DNA from 3 places in the Kineococcus gypseus genome. Region 2 is predicted to be linked to each of the others. Evidence: riboswitches for the same ligand, from Rfam matches in the RefSeq annotation. Region 2 holds a riboswitch; each other region holds the start of a gene.
The links. A riboswitch is a leader RNA that binds a small molecule or an ion and turns the genes downstream of it on or off. The one in region 2 is predicted to bind S-adenosylmethionine.

Region 1 (3,246 bases), on a different contig from region 2:
CGCCCTGGCGGGCAGCCCGCGCGCGGTGCGGGCGGTGGGCACCGCGTGCGCGCGCAACCCGCTGCCGCTGCTGGTGCCGTGCCACCGGGTGGTGCGCACCGACGGCGCGGCCGGGGGGTACCTCGGCGGCCCGGCGGCCAAGCGGCTGCTGCTGGCGCTGGAGGTGGGCACCGCGCCCGGCACCGCGCGCCTCGACGCGGGCGGGCGCGCGCGGCAGGCTGGTGCCGTGAGCGGGACGAGCGCCGAGGACTTCCAGCCCGAGCCGGCCCCGGGGCCGGAGGACGTCGAGGCGGTGCAGGAGGCGGCCGAGCGCGAGCGGCTGCGCGCCGAGGGCGAGCGTCCCGAGCCCTCCGACGCCGACGACCGCGAGGAGCCCGTCCCGTCGGCGGACCCCGACGTGGACGCGCCGGGCTGAGCCGCCCCGGGCGGGCCGGGGCGGCCCGGTCGGCTGCCGCGCCCGCGCGGCGCCCGCAGCCTACGGTGGTCGGGTGAGCACCGCCGCCGACGCCGACGACGCCTTCGCCGAGCTGCGGCGCGAGACGCCGACCGAGCGGCTGGACCGCAACTGGGTCGAGCTGCTGCAGGAGATGCGGGTGGTGCAGACCGGTGTGCAGCTGCTGGCGGGCTTCCTGCTGACCCTGCCGTTCCAGGCGCGCTTCGAGGACCTCGACGCGTTCCAGCGCGGGGTCTACGTGGTGGTGCTCCTGCTCGCGGTCCTGGCGATCGTGCTGTTCATCGCGCCCGTCGGCTACCACCGCGCCCTCTTCCGGCGCCGCTCCAAGGGCCGCCTGGTGCGCGCGGGCACGCGCTTCACCACCGCCGGCCTCGGCGTCGTCGGGCTGGTCGTCACCGGCGCCGTGCTGCTCGTGGTGGACGTGGTCAGCGGGCGCGCCCCCGCCGTGGCGGCGGCCGGGGCCGTGGCCGTCGCGGTGCTGGTGAGCTGGCTGCTGCTCCCGCTGCGGGAGGTGCGCGCCGTGCGCGCCGTGGCCGGTGCGCCGGGGGCGGGTGCGCCCGGGGCGGGCGCCGGCGGGGGTGCCGCGACCCGTCTTTGACGCCCGATCCGGCGCCGATTAGAGTCCGGCCCAGGCATCGAGCGTCAGCGACAAGCCCTGGCTTGCTGACCGGCAACCCTCGTCCGCGGTGGGGTGCTCCAGGTGAAAGCCCGGCGGGACGGTGCGTCCCGCAAGCGTGTGGTCGAGCGGCGCAGCGCGCGCTCGCCCTCCCCGGCAGGAGGCTGTTCGTCGTGATCCCGTGCACCACCTCCCGCCCCGCGGCCTCGTGCCCCCGGGGCGGTCCCGCGACCCGCGGCTGACCCCCCCCGCGCGCCCGAGCGGCGCCACCCGTCCCGCCCCGCGGCCCGACCCCGGTCCGCCGCGCACCCGAACCCGCACCCGCGAGGAGCCCGCCTTGTCCAGCACCACGCCCCCCGCCCTGCCCGAGAAGCCCCGGCGCAGCCGGCTGCCGCTGATCGTCGGCCTCGCCGTCGCCGTGGTGGCCGCCGTCGTCGTCGCCCTGCTCGTGCGCGGCGGCGACGACACCGCCACGACCGCCGCCGGCGGCGGCGAGGTGCGCACCGTGCGCATCGGCGTGACCGACCAGGCCGAGCCGTACTGGAACACCTACGTCGACCTGGCGCGCGAGCGCCTCGGCGTCGAGGTGGAGCTGGTGAACTTCTCCGACTACAGCCTGCCGAACCCGGCGCTGAGCCAGGGCGAGGTGGACCTCAACCAGTTCCAGCACGTGCAGTACCTGGCGAACTACAACGTGACCGCCGGCGACGACCTGCAGCCCATCGGCGCCACCGCCGTGTACCCGCTGCCGCTGTACTCCACCACCGTCGAGGAGCCCGGCCAGTTCGCCGAGGGCGCCACGATCGCCATCCCGAACGACGCCATCAACGAGGCGCGCGCGCTGCTGGTGCTGCAGGCCGCCGGCCTGGTGACCCTGGCCGGGGGCGGCACCGCGTTCTCCACCACGCAGGACGTGGAGTCCGCGCGCGTGGAGGTCGTCCCGCTGGACGCCTCGCAGACCGCCGGCGCCCTGCAGAGCGGGTCCGCCGACGGCGCTGTGGTGAACAACAACTACGCCACCAGCGCCGGGCTGTCCCCGGACGACATCGTGTTCCAGGACGACCCGGCCAGCCCCTCCGCGGCCCCGTACGTGAACCTCTTCGTCTCGCGCGCCGAGGACACCGGCGACCAGACCTACCTCGACCTGGCGAAGCTCATCCACGACCCGGCCGTGCAGGCGGAGTTCGTCGAGAGCTACCCGCAGGCCGTCGTCCGCGACACGGAGGCCCCGGTCCTGCAGGAGGACCTGGCCACCGTGGAGGAGGACGCGCGGGCGGCGCAGGGCTGAGATGTCCGAACCCCTCGTGCGCCTGCGGGGCGTCACCAAGCGCTACGAGCGCGGCGGCAGGAGCGTCACCGCCGTGGACGACGTCAGCCTGGAGGTGGGCACCGGCGAGGTGCTCGCCGTCATCGGGTACTCCGGGGCCGGCAAGTCCACGCTCGTGCGCCTGGTGAACGCCCTGGAGGCGCCCACCTCCGGCGGCGTCGAGGTGGCCGGGCGGGAGCTGACGCGGCTGCCCGAGAAGGAGCTGCGGGCGGCGCGCCGGGAGATCGGCATGATCTTCCAGCAGTTCAACCTGTTCCGCTCGCGCACCGTGGCCGGCAACGTCGGCTACCCGCTGAAGGTGGCCGGGGTGCCGAAGGCGCAGCGCGAGGCGCGCGTGGCGGAGCTGCTGGACTTCGTGGGCCTGCTCGAGCGCGCCCACGCGCACCCCGAGCAGCTCTCCGGCGGGCAGAAGCAGCGCGTGGGCATCGCCCGCGCGCTGGCGACGAACCCCCCGCTGCTGCTGGCGGACGAGGCCACCAGCGCCCTCGACCCGGAGACCACCACCGAGGTGCTCTCCCTGCTGCGCAGGGTGAACCGCGAGCTGGGCGTGACGATCGTCGTCATCACGCACGAGATGGACGCGGTGCGGCAGATCGCCGACCGCGTGGCCGTCATGGAGGCCGGGCGCGTCGTGGAGGTCGGCGACGTGTACGACGTGTTCTCCGCCCCGCGCACCGCGCCGGCGCGCCGGTTCGTGCGCAGCGTCCTGCACGACCGGCCCTCGGCCGAGCAGCTGGCGCGCCTGCGCGCGCACCACCCCGGGCGCCTGGTGACCGTGCGCATCACCGACGAGCCCGGGCTGCAGAAGCGCGTGGACGACGCGTTCGCCTCCGCGGGGGTGCGCACCGA
Region 2 (3,246 bases):
CAGTCGGCCACGAGGTACTTCAGCCGCGCCTTGTTGCGCAGCCGCCGGTAGCCGTAGTCGCGGAAGATGCTCACCACGCCCAGCCACACCTCGGCGGCGTCGGCCGGGGTGGCGAACGCGCCGAGCCGCTGTGCCAGGTGGGCGCTGGTGGACAGCCCGCCGCCGACCCAGACGTCGTAGCCCGGGCCCAGCTCGGGGTGCACCACGCCGACGAGGGAGACGTCGTTGATCTCGTGGACGACGTCCTGGCTGGGGTGCCCGGTCACCGCGGTCTTGAACTTGCGCGGCAGGTTGGCCAGCTCCGGGTCGCCGATGAAGCGCTCGACGATCTCCTCGACCACGGGCGTGGGGTCGATCACCTCGTCGCGGGCGATGCCGGCCACGGGGCTGCCGAGCACGACGCGGGGGGTGTCGCCGCACGCCTCGGTGGTCTGCAGGCCCACGGCCTCCAGCCGCCGCCAGATCTCCGGCACGTCCTCCACGCGCACCCAGTGCAGCTGCACGTTCTGGCGGTCGGTGATGTCGGCGCTGCCGCGGGCGAACTCCTCGGAGACGCCGGCGACCACCCGCAGCTGCTCGGTGGTCAGGGACCCGCCGTCGATGCGCACGCGCAGCATGAAGAACTCGTCGGAGAGCTCCTGCGCGCTCAGCTGGGCGGTGCGCCCGCCGTCGATGCCCGGGCGGCGCTGCGTGTACAGCCCCCACCAGCGGAAGCGGCCGTTGAGGTCGTCCGGGTCGATGGAGGCGAAGCCGCCGTGCGCGTACACCTGCTCGATGCGCTCGCGCACGTTCAGGCCGCCGTCGGCCGCCTTGAACTCCTCGTTGTGGTTCAGCGGCGTCGTGCCGTCCACGCGCCACTGGCCCTCGCCGCCGGCGCGCGCGGGGCGCGGCCGGCGCGCCGCGGTGCGCGGGCCCGCCGGGCCCTGCTCGGTGGAGGTGGTGCTGGCGTCGGGTGTCATCGGACCTCACGGGGGAGCGGGCTCCTCGTGAGGAGGAACCTCAGGCGGTGGGGTGCAGCGCGCGACCGCGGCGGCAGGCGTAGGTGCTCTGCAACCGCATGAGGTCGACGTACCGGCGCGAGACCAGGCGCACGGCGGGGAGCTGGACCACGGGTCCACGGTAGAGCACGCCGGGGCCAGCTCCAACACGCCGGCCGCGCCGGCGCGCTGCGGCGCCCAGCGGCGCCCAGGGGCGACCTGCGCCGAACCTGTTGACCTGCGTCCGGGGTGCCCCTACCGTCGGGAGCGGTCACGAGTACCAGCGTCAAGCCCCGGCTCGCTGGTCGGCAACCCTCCTCTCGCGGCGGGGTGCTCCGGGTGAGGACCTGGCCGGTCGCGGACGTGCGCCCGGCAAGCGCGGACCTGCGGGTCCCCGGGAAGCGAAGTGGACCCCTCGTGCAGAAGATCGCCCTCCTCGCCGTCGTCGGGCTGCTCGCCCAGCTGGTCGACGGCTCGCTCGGCATGGCCTACGGCGTCACCTCCACCACGCTGCTGCTGGCGATCGGCGCCAACCCGGCGGCCGCCTCGGCCACGGTGCACCTGGCCGAGATCGGCACCACCCTCGCCTCCGGGACGGCCCACTGGCGCTTCGGCAACGTGGACTGGCGCGTGGTGCTGCGCGTGGGCCTGCCCGGCGCCGCCGGCGCCTTCGCCGGCGCCACCGTGCTCTCCTCGCTGCCCTCCGAGGCCGCCGCGCCGGTCATCAGCGCCCTGCTGCTGGTGCTGGGCGTCTACGTCCTGCTGCGCTCGGCCGTCTCCCGCTTCGACGAGCGCTCGCTGCGCAAGCCGCTGCGCCGCCGGTTCCTCGCGCCGCTGGGGCTCTTCGCCGGTTTCGTGGACGCCACCGGCGGCGGCGGCTGGGGGCCGGTGGGCACCCCGGCGCTGCTGGCCTCGGGCCGGCTGGAGCCGCGCAAGGTCGTCGGCTCGGTGGACACCAGCGAGTTCCTCGTCGCGGTGGCCGCCAGCGCCGGGTTCCTCGTCGGCCTGGGCTCGCAGGGCATCGCCTGGGCCTGGGTGGGCGCCCTGCTGGCCGGCGGCCTGATCGCCGCCCCCGTCGCCGCCTGGCTGGTGCGCTACGCGCCGCCGCAGGTCCTGGGCACCGCCGTCGGCGCCGTCATCGTCCTGACGAACTCGCGCACCCTGCTGCGCAGCGACGCGGTGGGCGCCCCGGACGCCGTGCGCTGGGCCGTCTACGCCGTGGTGCTGCTGGCGGGGGCCGTGGCCCTGGCCCACGCGCTGCGCCGGCACCGCCGCGCCCGCCCGGTGCCCGCCCAGCGCACCGGCGCCGCCGGCCTCGTCGGCGCCGTCGAGCCGGAGAGGACCCCCGCGCCGTGACCTACGTGATCGCCCAGCCCTGCGTGGACGTCAAGGACAAGGCGTGCATCGAGGAGTGCCCGGTCGACTGCATCTACGAGGGCAAGCGCTCGCTGTACATCCACCCCGATGAGTGCGTCGACTGCGGCGCGTGCGAGCCGGTGTGCCCGGTGGAGGCCATCTACTACGAGGACGACGTGCCCGAGCAGTGGTCGGCGTTCACCGCGGCGAACGTGCAGTTCTTCGACGCGGTCGGCTCGCCCGGTGGTGCGGCCAAGACGGGCCTGATCGAGGCGGACCACCCGGTGGTGGCCGCGCTGCCCCCGCAGGGCGGGGAGCGCTGAGGTCGGTGAGCGTCGCCGCGCTCGTGGCCGGCGGTGCCGGCCGCCCGACCCTCAGCTTCGAGCTGTTCCCGCCGCGCTCGGAGGCCGCGCGCGACGCGCTGCACGGCGCCGTGGCGCAGCTGGCCGGCGCCGGGCCGGACTTCTTCTCCGTCACGCACGGCGCAGGCGGCACCACCCGCGCCGCCGGGTGCGAGCTGCTGGCGCACCTGCGCCGCGAGACGCGCGCGGTGGCGATGGCCCACCTGACCTCGGTGGGCGCCACCCGCCGGCAGGTCGTGGAGCTGGCGGAGGAGTTCTTCGCCCGCGGCGTGCGCGACGTCCTCGCCGTGCGCGGGGACCCGCCGGCCGGGCGGCTGCCCGACCCGGCCCCCGAGGACGCCGTCACGCGCGCCTGCGACCTCGTGGAGCTGGTGCACGTGGCCGACCGCCGCCACCGGGTGCGCGCCGGGGCGGTGGCGCCGCTGACGGTGGCCGTGGCCGCCTTCCCCGCCTCGCACAGCCCCGGGGACCTGCAGGCGCTGCGCGCCAAGCAGGACGCCGGCGCCTCGTTCGCCATCACCCAGGTGACCTACTCCGCCGCGGAGTACGCC
Region 3 (3,246 bases), on a different contig from region 2:
TCGGCGTCGTAGAACTTCCCGCCGAGCTGCTCGGCGTAGTCGTTCAGCTGGGTGACGCTGCGCAGGCCCTCCAGCTCGCCGCCGGGCTCGACGGCGTAGCGCGGCACGAACCAGCCCTGGGAGGCGTTGCCGTACGTCTCGGAGACGATGTCGACCTGCTCGGCCGCCTCGTCGGCGAACGCCTGCTGGTTCGGCAGGGCGACCTCCGTCAGCAGGTCGACGTCGCCGCGCTGGGCGCCGGCCCACGCGGCGGCCGGGTCGAGCTGGGTGGTCTCCAGCTCCGCCACGCCCAGGTCGGGGTGGTCGGCGGCGATGCGCGCGAGGATCGCGTTGGTCAGGGCGGCGGCGCTCCAGCTGAACTGGGCGGTCTGCACCGTGATGCCCTCCTCGCCGGAGGCGCCGGTGGAGGAGTCCCCGCCGCAACCGGCGGTGGCCAGCGAGGCGGCCAGGGCGGTGGTCAGCAGGATCGATCGGGCGCGGGGTCGAGCGGGCGCGAAGCGCATGGTTCCTCTTCATCCGGGGTGCTCCCGCGACCCCGGGGTCCGCTCGGTGTTGCGGGGCCCCGGGGCGGGAGCGGGTGACGGGGTGGTGGCGCGGGTCCGGCCGGAGCGGGTCAGCCCACCACGGGACCGCGGGGCTCGTCGCCCCGCAGCGTGATGCGGTGCATGACGCGGCGCTGGTCGCCGTAGTCGCGGGTGGCGTAGTGCACGGTGGAGCGGTTGTCCCAGATCGCCACGTCGCCCACGGACCAGCGGTGGCGCACGACGTGCTCCGGCTTGGTGGTGTGCGCGTAGAAGAGGTCGAGCAGGTAGCGGCTCTCCGCGTCGGAGACCCCGGCGATGTGGGAGGTGAAACCCGGGTTGACGAACAGGCCCTTGCGGCCGGTCTCGGGGTGCACGCGCACCACCGGGTGCTCCACGGGCACCAGGGCGCGGAACCGCTCGCCCTCCCACGTCGTCTCGCGGCCCTGCCGCTGGGCGAGGTAGTAGCCGAACTCGCGGGTCCCGTCGTGCACCGCGGTGAGCTGGTCGGCCAGGCGCTGCACGGGGGCGCTGAGGGACTCGTAGGCCAGCTGCAGGTCGGCCCACTGGGTGTCCCCGCCCAGCGGCGGCAGCACCACGGCGCGCAGCACCGACCCCAGCGGCGGGCGGCGCACGAACGTCACGTCGGTGTGCCACACGTCGGCGAAACCGCCCTCGGCGCTGTCCAGCGCGTAGATCTCGGGGTGCTCCTCGTCCACGCCGGGAACCACCGGGTGCGACTCGGTCACGTCCCCGAAGCGCCGGCCGAAGGCCACCTGGCTGTCGGGGTCGAGGTCGTGCTGGCCGGGCAGGAAGAGCACCTTGTGCTCGGCCAGGGCGGTGCGCAGCGCCCGCACCTGCGCGTCGGTGGCGCGCGCGAGGTCGAGCCCGTGGACGCGCGCGCCGAAGGACGGGCCGAGCGGCTCGAGGTCGAGCGGTTCGAGGTCGAGGGGGGCGGGGGCCGGCTCGGCGGCGCGCGGGGCGGCGACGGGGGCGGGCGCGGCGGTGCTGAGGGTCATGGCTGTTCCGTTCGACGGCGCGGGGACGTGCGGGCGGCGGGTGCTGGGGGCTGTGCGCCCTCCACGGGCGCGTGCCGGGGGAGCGGCGCGGTGCGGCGGGTGGTGCCGCGGGTGGTGCGGGCCGGGGTCAGCGACAGATCGCGCTGGTGCACCGCATGAGGTCCACGTGCCATCGCGCGGTGAGGTGGCTGCTCGTCAGCGCCCGGGCGGCGCCGGACGGGGCGGGCTCCCCGAGGTGTGCGGACACGCGTTCCTCCATCGGTCCTGGCGGGAGCACCTGCCCTCACGGGTGGTTGCTGCGGCGTCGACGAGCCAGGTCTCTCAGCCGCTCTGGATGGTGCGCCGACGGTAGGAGGCGGCGCGGGTGGGCGTCAAGCGCAGCGCCGGGCGCCGTGGGAGGGTGGCCGCCGGGCCGCGCCGAGCACGGGCGGCGCCACGACCCCGGAGGAGCCCACCACGTCCACCCCCACCGCCGCGCGGGCCCGGGCGCGCCGCCGGCTGCCGCGCACCGCCGCGTTCGCCGTCGCGTGCGCCGCGCTCGTCCTGGTCTTCGCCTCGGCCGGCACCCCGATCCCGCACTACAACGACTACCGCGCCCGCGACGGGCTGACGAACGCCGACCTGACGGTCGCCACCGTCGTCTACCTCGCCGCGGCGGCCCTGTCGCTGCTGGTGCTCGGGCGCCTGTCCGACCACCTGGGGCGCCGGCCCGTGGGGGTGGCCGCGCTGCTCGGCTCCGCGCTGGGGCTCGCGGTGCTGCTGGACGTGGACGGGCTCGCCGAGCTGGCGGGCGGGCGGTTCCTGCAGGGGCTGTCCACGGGGCTGGCCTCCAGCGCGCTGGGCGCGCTCGTCGTCGACTCCGCGCCCGAGCGGCGCCGGTGGCTGCCCGCGGCGGTCACCGGCACCGCCCCGATGCTGGGCATCCCCGTGGGGGCGCTGGTCTCCGGGGCGCTGGTGGACCACGCGCCCGCGCCGCGCCAGCTCGGCTACGTCGTGGTGGGCGGCCTGCTGCTGGCGGCCGCCGCGCTGGTGGCGCTGAGCCCGGAGACGGTCCGCCGGACGACGGCGCGGCGCGCGGCCGCCTCGCTGCGCCCGCGCGTGCTGGTGCCGGCCGGGGCCCGGCGGGCCCTGCTCGTCGTGGCGGCGCTGGTGCTGGCCACCTGGTCCGTGGGGGGTTTCTACCAGGCGTTCGGGCCCTCGATCGCCCTCGACCAGCTCGGCTCGGGCGCGGCCCTGACGGCCGGTGCGGTGTTCGGCTCGTTCACCCTGCTCAGCGTCCTGGGCGGTCCGCTGGCGGCCCGGCTGCGCCCGGACCGGGCGGTGCGGCTGGGGGCGCTGGCCTACGCGCTGTGCTTCGCGGGGGTCCTGGCCGCCCTGGCCGCGGGGGCGGTCGTGCCCTTCCTCGCCGCGAGCCTGCTGGCGGGCGTGGCGCAGGGCGCCGCCCAGACGGCGGCCATGCGCAGCCTGCTGGCGCGCACCGCGCCGGCCGAGCGCGCCGGGTCGCTCTCCACGGTCTTCCTGCTCAGCTACGGCAGCGCCGCCGTCCCCGGGCTGCTCGCCGGGCGGCTGACCGGGGTGCTCAGCACGCCGCAGATCGCCGCCTGCCACGGCGTGCTCGTCGTGGTGGGGGTGGGTGCCGTGCTGGTGCTGGCCCGGCCCGCGCCGGGCGGGCGCTGACCCGGCCCCGCGGGGCCGGGCCGGCGCCC

Region 1: linked by a shared signal. The riboswitch ahead of ACRYMN_RS18225 (MetQ/NlpA family ABC transporter substrate-binding protein) and the one ahead of ACRYMN_RS03970 (sulfite exporter TauE/SafE family protein) in region 2 are both predicted to bind S-adenosylmethionine.
Region 3: linked by a shared signal. The riboswitch ahead of ACRYMN_RS04985 (TauD/TfdA dioxygenase family protein) and the one ahead of ACRYMN_RS03970 (sulfite exporter TauE/SafE family protein) in region 2 are both predicted to bind S-adenosylmethionine.

What each region holds. Positions count from the first base shown of each region.
Region 1 is NZ_JBJLRD010000061.1:3,189-6,434, forward strand. Features, by position in the region: partial or broken gene ACRYMN_RS18215 (methylated-DNA--[protein]-cysteine S-methyltransferase) at 1-163, shown strand, start outside; gene ACRYMN_RS18220 (DUF6328 family protein) at 489-1,052, shown strand; SAM riboswitch class IV at 1,086-1,195, shown strand; gene ACRYMN_RS18225 (MetQ/NlpA family ABC transporter substrate-binding protein) at 1,408-2,358, shown strand; gene ACRYMN_RS18230 (methionine ABC transporter ATP-binding protein) at 2,360-3,246, shown strand, end outside.
Region 2 is NZ_JBJLRD010000007.1:60,263-63,508, forward strand. Features, by position in the region: gene ACRYMN_RS03965 (nitrite/sulfite reductase) at 1-959, opposite strand, end outside; SAM riboswitch class IV at 1,247-1,362, shown strand; gene ACRYMN_RS03970 (sulfite exporter TauE/SafE family protein) at 1,395-2,333, shown strand; gene fdxA (ferredoxin) at 2,330-2,656, shown strand; gene ACRYMN_RS03980 (methylenetetrahydrofolate reductase) at 2,662-3,246, shown strand, end outside.
Region 3 is NZ_JBJLRD010000009.1:28,094-31,339, forward strand. Features, by position in the region: gene ACRYMN_RS04980 (glycine betaine ABC transporter substrate-binding protein) at 1-503, opposite strand, end outside; gene ACRYMN_RS04985 (TauD/TfdA dioxygenase family protein) at 614-1,540, opposite strand; SAM riboswitch class I at 1,793-1,881, opposite strand; gene ACRYMN_RS04990 (MFS transporter) at 2,084-3,217, shown strand.